2 regions of the Sulfitobacter sp. PS-8MA genome follow, and region 2 is predicted to be linked to the other one. Evidence: riboswitches for the same ligand, from Rfam matches in the RefSeq annotation. Region 2 holds a riboswitch; the other holds the start of a gene.
The links. Region 2 has a riboswitch for cobalamin ahead of nrdH (glutaredoxin-like protein NrdH). Riboswitches for the same ligand answer to the same signal wherever they lie in the genome.
Positions count from the first base shown of each region.

Region 1 (7,243 bases), on a different contig from region 2:
ACGCCCATGAAAAGAGCGGTCATCGCCGCCATCAGCATTGCTGTCTTTACATAGCCCATCGTGGTCATCCGAAGTTGGTTGATCTTTGTCGAAAATATGGGGTGCTTTGCGGGCCGTGCAAGGGTTCTGGGCGTCAGTACAGGCGGCCCTCTGGCTTGGCATCCCCCGTGGTAGGGGCCACGAAACGATCAGCCACGCCCTTTCAACCCAGCGGGGCGACCATGCGCGCGGCACCGTATTGCGCGAGCCAGGCCAGCGTCCCGGCGCGGGTCGCGGCATAGACCGCAGCGCCCAGGGCTTCGCCCAGCTGCGTATGCAGACCGGCGTAGTCCGTCGCGCCTGCGGGGGCCGCGACGGCGATGCAATCGGTCCCGGTGCCGGTGGCAAGCCCGGAGGGGAGTTGAACCCCCCCGTCCATCACCGCGGCGGTGCGGGCTTCGGTGGCGATGCTGAGCGCCTCGATCAGCCCGGTCTGGGACAGCCCGTGATCCAGCCTGACCGCGATATTGATGGTGCCCCAGACTTGCCCCTGTCGGTCGACCCGCTGGCCCACCCGTTCGGCATTGGACAGCCCCACCGTTGCCACGCAATGGGCCGAGATATCGCCTGCCTGCCGCCGCGCCTGCGTGAAACGTGAAACATCGCGGGAGGTCAGGAAGGCGACGCTCGCGGTCTCTCCCTGCGCCTGCAGTTCGCGGGCGAACCAGTCTTGCACGTCCAGATCCTCGGGCAGGTCCGCATTGCGCACCTCGCGCCAGATGATGCGGTCAGCACGCACAAAGCCGGGGCGGTTGATGGCCCAGCTCAACACCTGCATCTCTTGGCCGAGGTCGAAGCTGAGCCAGGGCCGGGCAAGCTGAACCGCGCTCATGTCACCACATCCAGCGGCTGAAAGATCAACCCCTCGGGCGTGTCGCGCAGATAGGCGTTGATCCCGAAAGTCTCGCGCACGCGGGACGCGGTCAGCACGTCCTGTGGCGGCCCATCGGCGACCAACCCGCCTTGGTCGAGCACGATCAGCCGTGTGCAATGGCGCGCGGCGAGGCCGAGATCATGCAGCGAGACCATGACCGATTTCCCCTCCGCCGCCAGCGCATGGAAACTCTTCATCGTGGCGATCTGATGCGCGGGGTCGAGCCCGGCGATCGGCTCATCGGCCATGAGCAGTGGGGTTTCCTGCGCCAAGGCACGGGCGATCAGGACCCGCGCCTGTTCGCCGCCCGAGAGCCGCGTCGCCGTGCGGTCGCGGAAACCCTGCAGGTCCATCCGCTTGAGCGCGCGGTCAACGGCGGCTTGGTCCGCAGCGCTCGGCCGTTGCCCGGGGCCAAGATGCGGCGTGCGCCCCAGCGTGACGAGGCTCAGCACATCCACCGGCCATGCGATCTCGCGCTGCTGCGGCATCCAGGCCACCGCCCGGCCGCGTTCGCGGGCCGAAAGGGCGGCGAGCGAGCTGTGCCCCCTGTGGTCGATCAACCCCAATGCGGCCCGCATCAGCGTCGTTTTCCCCGCGCCATTGGGACCGATGATGCCGATCAACTCGCCACTGCCGACGCGCAGGTTCACATCCCGCAGAATGTCCCGCCCGCGCCGGGTCACGGCAAAGTCTTGCAGGGTCAGCAGGGTCATAGTCCCTCCTGCCGGGTGCGGTAGATCAGATGCAGGAACAGGGGCGCGCCGACCAAGGCGGTGACCACGCCAAGCTTGAGGTCGCGGGCGGGCAGGATGACCCGCACGGCGATATCCGCCGCCAACAACATCGCCGCCCCGCCAAAGGCCGAGGCCCAGAGCAGGCGTCCGGGCCGCGCGCCGACGAGGGGGCGCAGCAAATGCGGCACGACGAGGCCGACAAACCCAATCGCCCCCGCAACCGCCGTGGCCGCGCCGACCACCGCTGCGGTGCCAAAGATCAGCACCAGCCGCAGGCGGGTGAGGTTCACGCCCATCGCCTCGGCCGCATCCTCGCCCAGGGTCAGCGCGTCCAGCCCGCGGGCGAGCGAGCCGAGCATCACGCCGCCCAGCAGGATCAGCGGCGCGGCAATGGCGACATGGGTCATTGAGCGGTCGGCCAGCGAGCCCATCATCCAGAAAACGATCTCATTCGCGGCAAAGGGATTGGGCGAAAGGTTCAGCACCAGCGAGGTCAGCGCCGCCGCCAGCGCGGAAATGGCGATCCCCGCAAGGATCAGCGTCAGCGAGGTGCCGCGCGGCCCGGCCAGCGCCAGCACCAGCCCCACGCCCAAAAGCGCCCCGGTCAAAGCCGCCAGCGGCAGGCCAAGCGCCACGGTGGCCGCAAGCCCGGTTTGCAGAGCCAGCACCGCGCCCAAAGCGGCAGAACCGGAAACCCCGATCAGCCCCGGATCGGCCAGCGGGTTGCGCAGATAGCCTTGCATCGCAGCCCCCGCGAGGCCCAAAGCGCCGCCGATCATCAGCCCCAGCAAGGCGCGGGGCAGGCGGATTTCGCGCATCACCAGCACTTCAGGCCCGTCACCGCCCGCGATCAGCGCCTGCAGCCCATGCCAGATGCCCAGCGGGGCGGGCCCGACCACGAGCGCGGCCAGAAAAAGCGCGAAGACCAGCGCGCCCAGAGCCAAGGCCAGACGGGTCATTTGCGGGCCTGCTGGCGTTCGCGGTCGGCCTGCACTTCGCGGCGCAGCCCGGCCATCTGGTCTACCGCGCGCAGCACATAGGGCGTGCCGCAAAGCCAGTCCTGCGCGTTCATGGAGGTGGAGGGCCGCGCCGCTTTGAGCGCGCCCACCACCGGATGCGACAGAATCTCTTCGGAGCGTGAGGCACCGGGGTAGGGCTGCCCTGTAACGACGGTATCGGGCACCGCCATCGCCAATGTTTCCAGCGGGATCACCCCGCCCGAGACCAGCCCCAGTTCGGCGGCGATGTTGATCAGCCCCGCGGCGGTCAGAATGTCACCCGCGAGGGTCTGGTCGCCGGAGGTATAGCCATTGGCGAAATAAAGCGCCGCGCGTGGACGCGGGGCGATCCCGTCCCGAAAGCTGGCAAGGCGCTGGTCAAAGCGCGCTACCTGATCGGCGGCGATATCCGCACGCCCCAGCAGCGCGCCCATGCGGGTCATGCGCTCGGTCACCTGGTCCAAGGAGGTCGCGGGATCGAATTGCTCGACCCGAATGCCCAGACGGCGCAGCATATCAACGGTCGCGAGTTGACTGTAGCGCCCGGCGAGCACCAGATCGGGCTGCATGAGGTAAATCTCTTCGGCCAACCCGTTGTTGACCGGATAGGCGGCGGCCTCGGCCACCATCGCCGAACTGCGCGGATCACGCGCAAGGTCAGAGACCGAGATCAACTGCCCCTCATCGGCCAGCAGCATGGCAAGTTGATCGGTGCAAAGGTTCATCGAGACGACCCTTCGCGGGGCGTCCTCGGCCAAGGCGGGCAGGGCAGCGCCGGCCAGCAGGCCCAAGGCGGTGATGCCAGCCCTCAGGGCCGGCATCACGCAGGGGGTAAGGCGATCAGAAATCCGCACGGAGGCCAAAGAACGCAGACCGGCCGGGGGTGTTATACCCACCTGCGGTCTCGTAATCCTCGTCAAACAGGTTTTCGATGCGCAGATAGGCTTGGGCGGTATCGGTCACCTCATAGGACATGCCCGCGCCGACCAGTGTGTAGGTGCCGACCTTATGGTCCGCAGGCGCGTAGATGCTTGGCACCACGTCGCCGACATGGCGGATATCCAGCGTCGCCTGCAAACGGTCGGTCACATCGGTTTCCACACCCAGCAGCAGATCGTGCTTGGGCGTGCGGGTCAAGCGCTCGCCGTTGGTGGAGGCGTGGGTATAGGTGTAGTTGCCAAAGACCTCGGTGCGCGCGCTGAGCGCATAGGTGCTTGAGAGCTCGATCCCACGCGATTTGGAGGTGCCGGGGACTTGGTTGTAGCACCCAAAGCCGCTGCCGCAGGCGGTCGAGGCGCCGTCAAACTGGATCAGGTCATCAATCTCGGTGTAGAAAACCGTCGCCTTGACCGAAGCCATATCGCCATAGGTTTTCTCGACCCCCAACTCGAAGCTGCGGCTTTCTTCGGGCTGCAACCCGGCATCGCCATAGAAGCTGAAACGCTCATAGAGCGACGGTGCCCGGAAGCCCGTCCCCAGCACCGCCCGGAAGGCCAGATCGTCTTGCGGACGCCAAACGGCGGCCAGACGGCCCGTCGCCTTGCTGCCAAAATCGCTGTTGTCGTCGTAGCGCAGGGCGGCGGAGAGATCGACATTGTCCAAGGGAGCCATCAGCAGTTCGGCCTGGGCGGAAAGCGTGCGCTCGTCTCCGGTGGAGCCGCCGGAGTTAAAGCTCTCCTCGGTCCGGTCCAGCCCGAAGTTCAGCGTCATATCCCCGGCCAGCGCGGCGCTGCCGAGATAGGAAAGCCGCTCGCGGTCGCCCTGAAAGCGGGTGGTGAAACCGCTGGGGTCGCGGCGGTCGATGTCGAAATGGGAATAGGCGAAGGTATGCAGCACGGTGCCGGTCTGCCACTCGCCAAAGACCCGCGCGCCGCGTTCCTCGAAAGAGGTGGCGCCGCTGTTGTTGGTGGACGAACGGTCGATCTCCAGATCACCGCTGCGGTCGGTCACGGCGGCGCCGATGGTGAACTCTTCGGTCAGGTTGTAGCGCCCGGTGAAAGTCTGCGTTGTCTGACGGAAACCATCGTCTTCGCCGTCATCCGCGCGGGCCGAAAAACCGTCGGTCAGCACCCGGCCATAGGTATAGGCCAGTTCCGCACGTTCGGTCAGATAGCCAAGGCTCAGCGTTGCGGCGCGGGTGTTGTCGCTGCCGTATTCGCCGCTGACCCGCCCAGAGAAGCCCAGTTCGGTCGGGCGGTAGGTGGTGATGTCGATCACGCCGCCGATGGCCTCGGAGCCGTAAAGCGCGGATTGCGAGCCTTTGAGCACCTCGATCCGGTCGATGCCCGCAGGGGTGAGAGAACCGAAGTTGAAACTGTTCTGCGTGCCGGAGGGGTCGTTCATGTCGATCCCGTTGACCCGCACGACGACATAGCGCCCCGGCAGGCCGCGCACCTGCAAGGTCGCGTTTGCGCCCAGGCCGCCATTGGCGGTGGAGCTGATGCCCGGCAGCCGGTCAAGGCGCTGGATCACGGAAGTATCGCGGCCTGCAAGGTCGTCCCCCTCAAGCACTTCGACGGTTGCCCCGGTCCGGTCTTCGGCAACCGGGCTGAGGCTGCCCGACAGGACGACTTCGCCCAGATCAAAGGCGTCTTGCGCAGAGCTGGCGGTGGGGAGGAAGGGGAGCACGGCGGCGGTGGCCAGCAGGTGGAAACGGAGCATGATATACCCTCGATATCGGCCCATTGCGGGGCCGGAGACTGTAACGTGTCATTTCGGGGCAAAACCCCCGCAGACGGTGAAAACACCACGAGCGGAAGATCCGCAGCCCCGACGCCCCTCGCGCCCGGACAGGGTGAATGCTGCGGCAGGTCTCCTGACTTGCGGGTCGAGGCTTGGCCGGTCCTTCCCATCACGAGAATGCGTGACAGTGGTTCTTACCGGCTTCGCTCACCGCTTACAGTTGCGGGGGCAGTCGTGGAGTTGGCCGGGGGCCGCACCACATTCCCTTTTCATCAGACGGCGAACCGCCTGAACCGAAGCAGGGCTTGTCTACAGGTCTGGCGCGGTTTTGCAAGCGCTCTTCGCCCACCCGGGGGCAGGGCGAGGGATGCGGGCGGAGGGGGCGCACCCCCGGCCAAGCGCGGGCGCGATGCCTCAGGAGGCGGCCCGGATATCGACGGAGGTCTCCTGCAGGTCCGGCGCGGGGAAATTGACAAAGAATGTCGTGCCTTCGCCTTCGGCGGTCTCAAACCTGATGTCGCCCAGATGCTGATCCACGATGGCTTTGACAATGCTCATGCCCAGACCGTGCCCCTCTTCGACCCGATAGTTCGAACCGCGTGAAAACCGCTCAAAGAGAACCGGTTGCAGATCGGGCGGCAGGCCGGCGCCCTCGTCCTTGATCCAAAAGCCGGTGCCTTCCGGCAGGGCGCCAAGCTCGACGGTCCCGCCTTCGTCGGAGGCTTTGATCGCGTTGGACAAAAGATTGGACACCAGCCGTTGCACGCGCCCTTCATGAAGCCGCAGCGCCGCGCCGGGGTGTTCGGCACCCGTGACCTTGAGCGTCACCTTGCGCTCTTTGGCATAGGGGGCCAATGTTTCCGCAGCATGGGTCAGCAGCGGCGCGAGGGGCTGTTCGGCAAAGCCGCTTTGGTCCTGAGCGCGAAGCTGTTCCACATCAAGAATATCCGCCACCATCTGCTCGATCGCCCGGGCATTGCGCAGCGCCACGCGCAAGAGCTTGGCCTTGGGTTCAGGCAGATCGTCGGCGCCGCTTTCAAGCAGTCTCAGCGCCCCTTGGAGGGAGGTCAGCGGGGTTTTCATCTCATGGCTGACGGTGGCGATCAACTGGTCTTTGGCCCGCTCGAATTCGCGCTGTTCGGTGACATCACGGATCACCCCCAGAAACCCCAGATGCTCGCCATCCTCGGTCTGGACCGGCGCCGAGGCCACCAGCCCTTCAAAGGTCGTCCCGTCCAGTCGGCGGCAAAAGGTCGAATAGTCATCGCCTTTCTCGCCCTGATCCGGGTTGAACCGCTCTTCGCCCGCGCGTTCATAGCGGGCAAGGGATTCGTAGAGCACCGCGGTCTGGCGGCCCATCAGCTGATCCGGCTTATAGCCAAACAGCGTCTCGACGGCCGGGTTTACCAGCTGAATCTGCCGGTTCGTATCGGCCATGACAATGGCCTCGGGCACGGCGGCGATCATGGCGCTCAACAGGCCGCGCTGCTCGTCGAGCTCGCGACGCTCGGCCTGATGCTGCAATTCATTGCCGAGCCAGCGGGCCAGAAAGCTGACAAATTCCTGCTCGCCTTCGGTAAAGGGGGTGCCACGGGGCGTGGCGCTGGAAAAGTTCAGCGTGCCGAAAGGCGTGTCGCCGCAGAACAAGGGCGCCCCGATATAGCTTTCCAGCCCGAAATTCTGATAGCAGGGATGCGAGGCGATCTCCTCTCCGGCGTGGTAAAAGGCCGTGACCTTGTCGTTTGCCAGCGTGTGCAGACAATAGGTGTCGGAGACGTCAAAGGTGGTCCCCGGCGCAGGCGCCCCTTCGGGTCCATCGACGTAGAGACACCGGTAAACCGGCCGATCCACCTGACTGACAATGCCAAGATCGAGCCCAAGACCTTCCGTCCCCAAGGCGAGCAGCTTGGCCACCT
Region 1 covers NZ_JBFQYJ010000007.1:603,646-610,888, forward strand. The annotation lists gene htpX (zinc metalloprotease HtpX) at 1-59, opposite strand, end outside; gene AB4M76_RS16465 (adenosylcobinamide amidohydrolase) at 203-871, opposite strand; gene AB4M76_RS16470 (ABC transporter ATP-binding protein) at 868-1,626, opposite strand; gene AB4M76_RS16475 (FecCD family ABC transporter permease) at 1,623-2,606, opposite strand; gene AB4M76_RS16480 (ABC transporter substrate-binding protein) at 2,603-3,466, opposite strand; gene AB4M76_RS16485 (TonB-dependent receptor plug domain-containing protein) at 3,486-5,306, opposite strand; cobalamin riboswitch at 5,433-5,640, opposite strand; gene AB4M76_RS16490 (ATP-binding protein) at 5,742-7,243, opposite strand, start outside.
Region 1: it holds a riboswitch for cobalamin, as region 2 does, so the genes downstream of both, AB4M76_RS16485 (TonB-dependent receptor plug domain-containing protein) here and nrdH (glutaredoxin-like protein NrdH) in region 2, are expected to answer to the same signal.

Region 2 (7,243 bases):
CATGCCACGACCCGTTCCTTCCTGTCGGGTGTGACCGGGGTCACGCTGCCCGCTTTCGTGAAACATCGGCTGACCCAGAGCCCGCCCGCGCAGGGCGGCGAAGAGGTGATCCGCGTGACCTTTGCGGGCGCCCATGCCACCGACCCGATGCTGGCCCGTCTGACCAAGGAAATGGGCATCCCGGTCAATATCCTCGCCGGCGCGGTGGAGGAGATCGGCACCCGGCCTTTCGGCAATCTGCTGGTGTCGATGCCGCTCGCGCAGGCCGGGGAGGCGCGGGCTTTTCTGGAACGTCACGGGCTCTTGACGGAGGTGCTGGGCTATGTCGGCTAATCTTATCAATCTGCTGATCGAGGCGACCGGGCAAACGCTCTATATGGTCGCGGTCTCGGCCATTCTTGGCACGCTCTTTGGCCTGCCGCTGGGGCTTTTCCTTGCCACGTCGCAGCGCGGCGAACTGCTGTCCGCGCCCTGGGTGAACAAGGTGCTGGGGCTACTGGTCAATGCCACACGCTCGGTGCCATTCATCATCCTCGTGGTGGCGATCATCCCCTTCACCCGCATGATCGCGGGCACCTCCATCGGGACCACGGCCGCCATTGTGCCGCTGACCATTGCCACCGTGCCCTTCATCGCGCGGCTGGTGGAAAACGCGATCCGCGAGGTGGATTCAGGTCTGATCGAAGCCGCCCGCGCCATGGGGGCCACGCCGCTTCAGATCATCAGAAAGGTGCTGCTGCCCGAAGCCTTGCCCGGGATCACATTGGGTCTCACGCTCGCCATCGTCAGCCTGATCGGCTATTCCGCCATGGTCGGGGCCGTGGGCGGCGAGGGGCTGGGTGATCTTGGCATCCGCTACGGCTACCAGCGTTTCATGCCCGATGTCATGGCGATCGTGGTGGTCATCCTGATCGTCTTGGTGCAGCTTGTGCAGTCCATCGGCGAGCGCATCGCCATCGCGGTGGACAAACGCGCCCCTAAAAGCGGCGGGCAATAAGCCCTACATCCCTCACACCCGCTCTCTCATTCCAAGGAGAATAGAATGCTACGTCTGACAACCCTTACCTCTGTCCTTGCCCTTATGGCCACCGGCCTTTCCGCCGAGGAAATCAAAGTTGGCGTCTCGCCGGGGGAACATGCCGAGATCATGGAAGAGGTCGCCCGGGTGGCCGAACCCATGGGGCTGGAGATCGATGTGATCGAATTTTCCGACTATGTCGTGCCGAACCAAGCGCTGGCCGATGGCGACATTCAGGCGAATTCCTTTCAGCATGTGCCCTATCTGGAAGCCCAGATGAAAGACCGTGGTTTCGCGCTGACCGTGGTTGGCAATACGATCACCACCCCGATGGGCGTCTATTCCGACAAGGTCGAGGACATTGCCGCGCTGGAAGAAGGCGCCACCTTTGGCATCCCCAATGACCCGACCAATGGCGGCCGGGCGCTGCTGGTGCTGCAAGAGCTTGGCCTGATCAAGGTCGACCCCGCCGCCGGGCTGACCCCGACCGTGCTGGACATCACCGAGAACCCGAAAGACCTGTCGTTCAAGGAGTTGGACGCCGCGCAATTGCCGCGCTCGCTCGCGGACCTCACCGCCGCGCTGATCAACACCAACTACGCGATTGCCTCGGGGTTGAACCCGAAAGAGGATTCCATCGCGATGGAAAGCGCCGAAAACCCCTATGTGAACGTAATCGTTGTGCGTGAAGGGGACGAAGAGGCCGCTTGGGTCGAGACATTGCTCAAAGCCTATCACTCCGACGAAGTGAAAACATTCATCGACGAGAGCTACCAAGGCACCGTTATCACTTCCTGGTAAGCACATCGCCCAGACCCGCCAGATCATCGGCGGGTCTGGGCTGACCCCTTGAGATCAGAAATCCCAGTCTTCGTCTTCCGTGGCAACGGCTTTGCCGATGACATAGGACGACCCGGAGCCCGAGAAAAAATCATGGTTCTCGTCCGAGTTTGGCGAGAGCGCGGCCATGATCGCCGGGTTCACCTTGCAGGCATCATCCGGGAACAGCGCCTCGAACCCGAGGTTCTGTAGCGCCTTGTTGGCATTGTAATGCAGAAAGCTCTTCACATCCTCGGTGAGCCCCAAGCCGTCATAGAGCTGCTCGGCATAGCGCGCCTCGATGTCGTAAAGGTCAAAGAGCAGGGAGAAGGCGAATTCTTTCAATTCCGCACGCTCGGCTTCTGACAGGCGTTCATAGCCGCGCTGGAACTTGTAGCCGATGTAATAGCCGTGGATCGCCTCATCGCGGATGATCAGGCGGATCAGGTCAGCGGTATTGGTCAGCCGCGCACGGCTCGACCAATGCATCGGCAGGTAGAAGCCTGAATAGAACAGGAAGCTTTCCAGAAAGACGCTGGCGATCTTCTTTTTCAGGGGGCTGGCGGGGCTGTCGTATTCATCAAGGATCAGCCGGGATTTCGCCTGTAGATGCTCGTTCTCCGCCGACCAGCGGAATGCCTCGTCGACTTCAGAGGTCGAACATAGGGTCGAGAACACCGAAGAATAGCTCCGCGCATGTACCGCCTCCATAAAGGCAATGTTGCTCAGCACCGCTTCCTCATGCGGGGTGACCGCATCGGGCATCAGGGCCGGGGCGCCGATGCCGTTCTGGATCGTGTCCAAGAGGGTCAGCCCGGTGAAGACGCGGATGGTCAACTGCCGCTCTTCGTCGGTAAGCTGCGACCAGCTTTGCACGTCATTGGACAGCGGCACTTTTTCGGGCAGCCAGAAGTTCACCGTGAGACGATTCCAGACATCGAGGTCGATGTCATCCTCAATGCGGTTCCAGTTGACGGCGCGCGGGACGGGGCGGGGGGAGATGAAATCTTTCATGGCAAACCTCAAAGCGAACAGGAAACACAGCCCTGCACTTCGGTCCCCGAAAGGGCCTCTTGGCGCAGGCGGATGTAATAGATGGTCTTGATGCCCTTCTTCCAGGCGTAGATCTGGGCGCGATTGATGTCGCGGGTGCTGGCATCGGCGGGGAAGAACAGGGTGAGCGAGAGCCCTTGATCGACATGCTGCGTCGCGGCCGCATAGGTGTCGATGATCGCTTCGGGGCCAATCTCATAGGCGTCGCGGTAGAATTCGAGATTGTCGTTCGTCATATAGGGCGCGGGGTAGTAGACCCGGCCGATCTTGCCTTCCTTGCGGATCTCGACCTTGGCCGTGATCGGGTGGATCGAGGAGGTGGAATTGTTGATATAGCTGATCGAGCCGGTGGGCGGCACCGCCTGCAGGTTGCGGTTGTAGAGCCCGCTTTGCATCACCCTGTCGCGCAGCGCCGCCCAGTCTTCGCGCCGGGGCAGGTCGATGCCCGCTTGGGCAAAGAGGTCTTGCACGCGGTCGGTCTCGGGCAACCAGTCGCGGGTGACGTATTTCTCAAAGAAACTGCCGTCGGCATAGGTCGATTGTTCAAAACCTCTGAACCTCTGCCCGCGTTCCTCTGCCAGCGCGTTGGACGCGGTGAGCGCGTGGAACAGCACCGTGCAGAAGTAGATATTGGTAAAATCGATCCCTTCGGCACTGCCGTAGTGAATGTGCTCGCGGGCCAGATAGCCGTGCAGGTTCATCTGCCCCAAGCCGATGGCATGGCCGTCGTCATTGCCCTTGCGGATCGACGGCACACTGTCGATCGCTGACATTTCGGAGACGGCATTCAGCGCACGAATCGCGGTGGTGACCGTCGCGCCAAGATCACCGCCATCCATGCTGCGGGCGATGTTCATACTGCCCAGATTGCAGGAAATATCGCTGCCCATCAGGGCATAGCTCAGGTCGTCGTTGAACTGCGATGCCTCATTCACCTGCAGGATTTCCGAGCAGAGGTTCGACATGGCAATACGCCCCGCGATCGGGTTGGCCGCGTTCACCGTGTCCTCGAACATGATATAGGGATAGCCGCTTTCGAACTGAATCTCGGCAAGGGTCTGGAAGAAGGCCCGCGCGTTGATCTTGGACTTTCGGATCCGCGGGTCATCGACCATCTCGGCGTATTTCTCGGTGACGGAGATGTCAGAGAAGGCGCAGCCATAGACCTTTTCCACGTCATGTGGCGAGAACAGATACATATCCTCGTTCTTCTTGGCCAATTCAAAAGTCACATCGGGAATGACGACGCCGAGCGAGAGCGTCTTGATCCGGATCTTCTCATCCGCATTCTCGCGTTTGGTGTCGAGAAAGCGCAGGATGTCGGGGTGATGCGCGTTGAGATAGACCGCGCCCGCGCCCTGCCGCGCGCCAAGCTGATTGGCGTAGCTAAAGGAATCCTCCAGCAGCTTCATCACCGGGATCACGCCCGACGACTGGTTCTCGATCCCCTTGATCGGCGCGCCATGCTCGCGGATGTTGGTCAGCATCAAGGCCACCCCGCCGCCGCGTTTGGACAGTTGCAGAGCCGAGTTGATGCCGCGCCCGATGCTTTCCATATTGTCCTCAAGCCGCAGCAGGAAACAGGAGACGAACTCCCCGCGGGCCTGCTTGCCGGCATTGAGGAAGGTCGGGGTCGCAGGCTGGAACCGCCCCTCGATGATCTCGCGCATCAGCTGCATGGCCAGATCCGCATCGCCCCGCGCCAAGGTCAGCGCGTTCATCACCACCCGGTCCTCATAGCGTTCCAGATAACGCTGCCCATCGCGGGTTTTCAGCGTGTAGGAGGTGTAATATTTGAATGCGCCCAGAAAGCTGGGGAAGCGGAACTTCAGCGCAAAGGCGGCGTCCCAGATGGCATGCAGATCGCTGCGCTCATATTGCGCCAGCACCTGCGGCTCGTAATAGCCCTCATCCACAAGGTAGCGCAGCTTTTCGTCGAGCGAGTGAAAGAAGACCGTGTTGCGGTTCACATGTTGCAGGAAATACTGCCGCGCGGCCATCCGGTCGGCTTCGAACTGGATGCGCCCCGCGTCATCATAGAGGTTCAGCATCGCGTTCAACGCGTGGTAATCAAGATCGGCGCTTAGGCTTGCATCAAGCATGTCGTGTCCTTTTGAGCGGCGGCGAACCGGGCGAGGCCGGAACGGATGTGGGTAAGATCGGTGTCGGTTCCGGCCAGTTCGAACCGGTAGAGCAGGGGCACCGCGCATTTCGCGGCGATGACCTCTCCGGCGCGGGCGAAATTCCTGCCGAAGTTGCGGTTGCCCCCGGCGATCACCCCGCGCAGCAGGGCGCGGTTTGCGGGGGCGTTCAGAAAGCGGATCACCTGTTTCGGCACGGCGTGACGGCCCATCCCATCGGCATAGGTGGGACAGACCAAAACGAAGGGGGCGCTGACCTGCGGCTGAGCCGCGCTGATGCGCAGCGGCAGCCTTATGGCCGGCAGGCCCAGTCGGGCAATCATGCGCGCGGTATTGCCCGACCCGCCCGAGAAATAGACAAGCTGCATCGGTCTGACCCGGTTCAGGACAGGCGGCTGATCATATCGGGGCGAAACCCGGCCCAGTGATCATCGCCCGAGATCACCACAGGTGCCTGGCGATAGCCCAGAGCCTGAACCCGGTCCATCGCGGCGGCATCCTGGGTCAAATCGACAAGGTCATAAGCCAGCCCGCGCGCGTCGAGCGCGCGGACGGTGGCGGTGCATTGAACGCAAGCCGGTTTGGAATAAACGGTGATGGTCATGTGATACTTCCCAATGTTCTGGCGCACGGCAGGACAGGGACACGAAACACGACGGCGCGCGAGATCGCACCGGGCATCACGCGCCCGGGGCCCTCCGCCCGCGGTCGTCGTTTTCGGTGCTCTGGCAGGTCTCCTGGCTCACGGCTCAAACGCCTCGGCCCGCCTTCCCAGTGCTGCTGCACCAGTGGTTTCGGGCCTCGGCTTGCCGCTCACAGTTGCGGGGGCAGCGCCGGGATTTCACCGGCTTCCCTATTCGCCTGCGACGCAAATCGCAGACACCAAAGCAACATCATGTAGAGTGCATTGGCGGCGGGCTGTCAATATCTAGATAAGGTGGGCGGGCGCCCGTGTTTTGCCTGAGACAGCAGGGCAGGGGCTTTGGGGGCAGATTTTTTGATGACCAGCGCCCCGTTCAAGCGGCATGGCACCGGCCCCTCTGTGCGGGAATCGGTCTGCTGTCAGACCTTGCGGCTATTGCCACGCCGGATAGCATCGACGCTCCACGGGCCGGGGCCAGCGAAGAGCAGATAGAGGAACACGAAACAGAACAGGATCGCCCCGGCCCCGTCATTTATGGAGGGAAAGAAGCTGCGGGGCGCATGGGCGATGAAATAGGCGGCGGCCATCGTGCCGGACGCGAGAAAGGCCGCGGGGCGGGTGAACAGCCCCAAGGCGATCAGCGCCCCGGTGACCAGTTCAATCAGGCCCGCGTTCCAAGACATCGAGAAGATTTCAGGCGTGCGGCCTGCGGGAAAGCCAAGGATCTTTTCCGAGCCGTAGCACAGGAAGGTCAATCCGGCAGCGATACGAAGGACGCTCCGCATCCGCGGTGCCCAGATGGTTTCAAGGTCTTGGAGGGTCATCTCGATCTCCTTTTTCATGGGTCGAACAGCGGGCCTATGTGAAGACCGGAAGGGCAGAAGTGCCCCTGCCGGTGCGGTAGCCCAGACTTGGCATCGGGGCGCAACATAGGGCCGGGCCAGCCTGTGCGAAATAGAGATAAATGGGCATTCACTATTGCACTGGCGGCAATAACGGACTGACCCGGACATAGAGATCAGCCCGCTTCTGGCAGGCTGCGACAGCCTCGCACTCCACATCCGTCTGGCATCTTCGGTGGAGAGCGGCGGCGGCCCCTCGCCGACCTAGACAGCTGCCGCTGCCTGACCCTGCTCCGCACGCCTGCCCTGCCGCCAAAGCCGCAGCAGGTGGCCGACGATCACCAGGTTCAACAGGCCCGCAGCACCGGCGACCGCATAGGAGGCGGTATAACTGCCGGTGAGGTCGTAAAGCACCCCGGCCTGATAGCCGCCGATCGCATGGCCGAACCAGCCGAACATGGTGACGATGCCAAACGCCAGACCCCGGTTGGAAGGCGCCACAAGCGCGCGGATGGCGGCAAGGACCCCGGTCATGACCCCTGCGTAGCCGAAGCCGTAGATCACAGCGTAGATATAGAAAACCGGCAATGTCTCGATCAGGACAAAGCCAAAGACCAGCGCGGTCATCCAGGCGGTCGCTGTCATATAGGCGGGCAGGGCGCCGATCACATCGGCCAATTTGCCAAAGGCCAGACGTCCGATGATCGCCACCAGAAGCATCACGAAA
Region 2 covers NZ_JBFQYJ010000002.1:113,782-121,024, forward strand. The annotation lists gene AB4M76_RS00665 (methionine ABC transporter ATP-binding protein) at 1-333, shown strand, start outside; gene AB4M76_RS00670 (methionine ABC transporter permease) at 323-997, shown strand; gene AB4M76_RS00675 (MetQ/NlpA family ABC transporter substrate-binding protein) at 1,043-1,819, shown strand; gene nrdF (class 1b ribonucleoside-diphosphate reductase subunit beta) at 1,874-2,851, opposite strand; gene nrdE (class 1b ribonucleoside-diphosphate reductase subunit alpha) at 2,860-4,992, opposite strand; gene nrdI (class Ib ribonucleoside-diphosphate reductase assembly flavoprotein NrdI) at 4,974-5,399, opposite strand; gene nrdH (glutaredoxin-like protein NrdH) at 5,414-5,635, opposite strand; cobalamin riboswitch at 5,741-5,933, opposite strand; gene AB4M76_RS00700 (DoxX family protein) at 6,094-6,498, opposite strand; gene AB4M76_RS00705 (MFS transporter) at 6,781-7,243, opposite strand, start outside.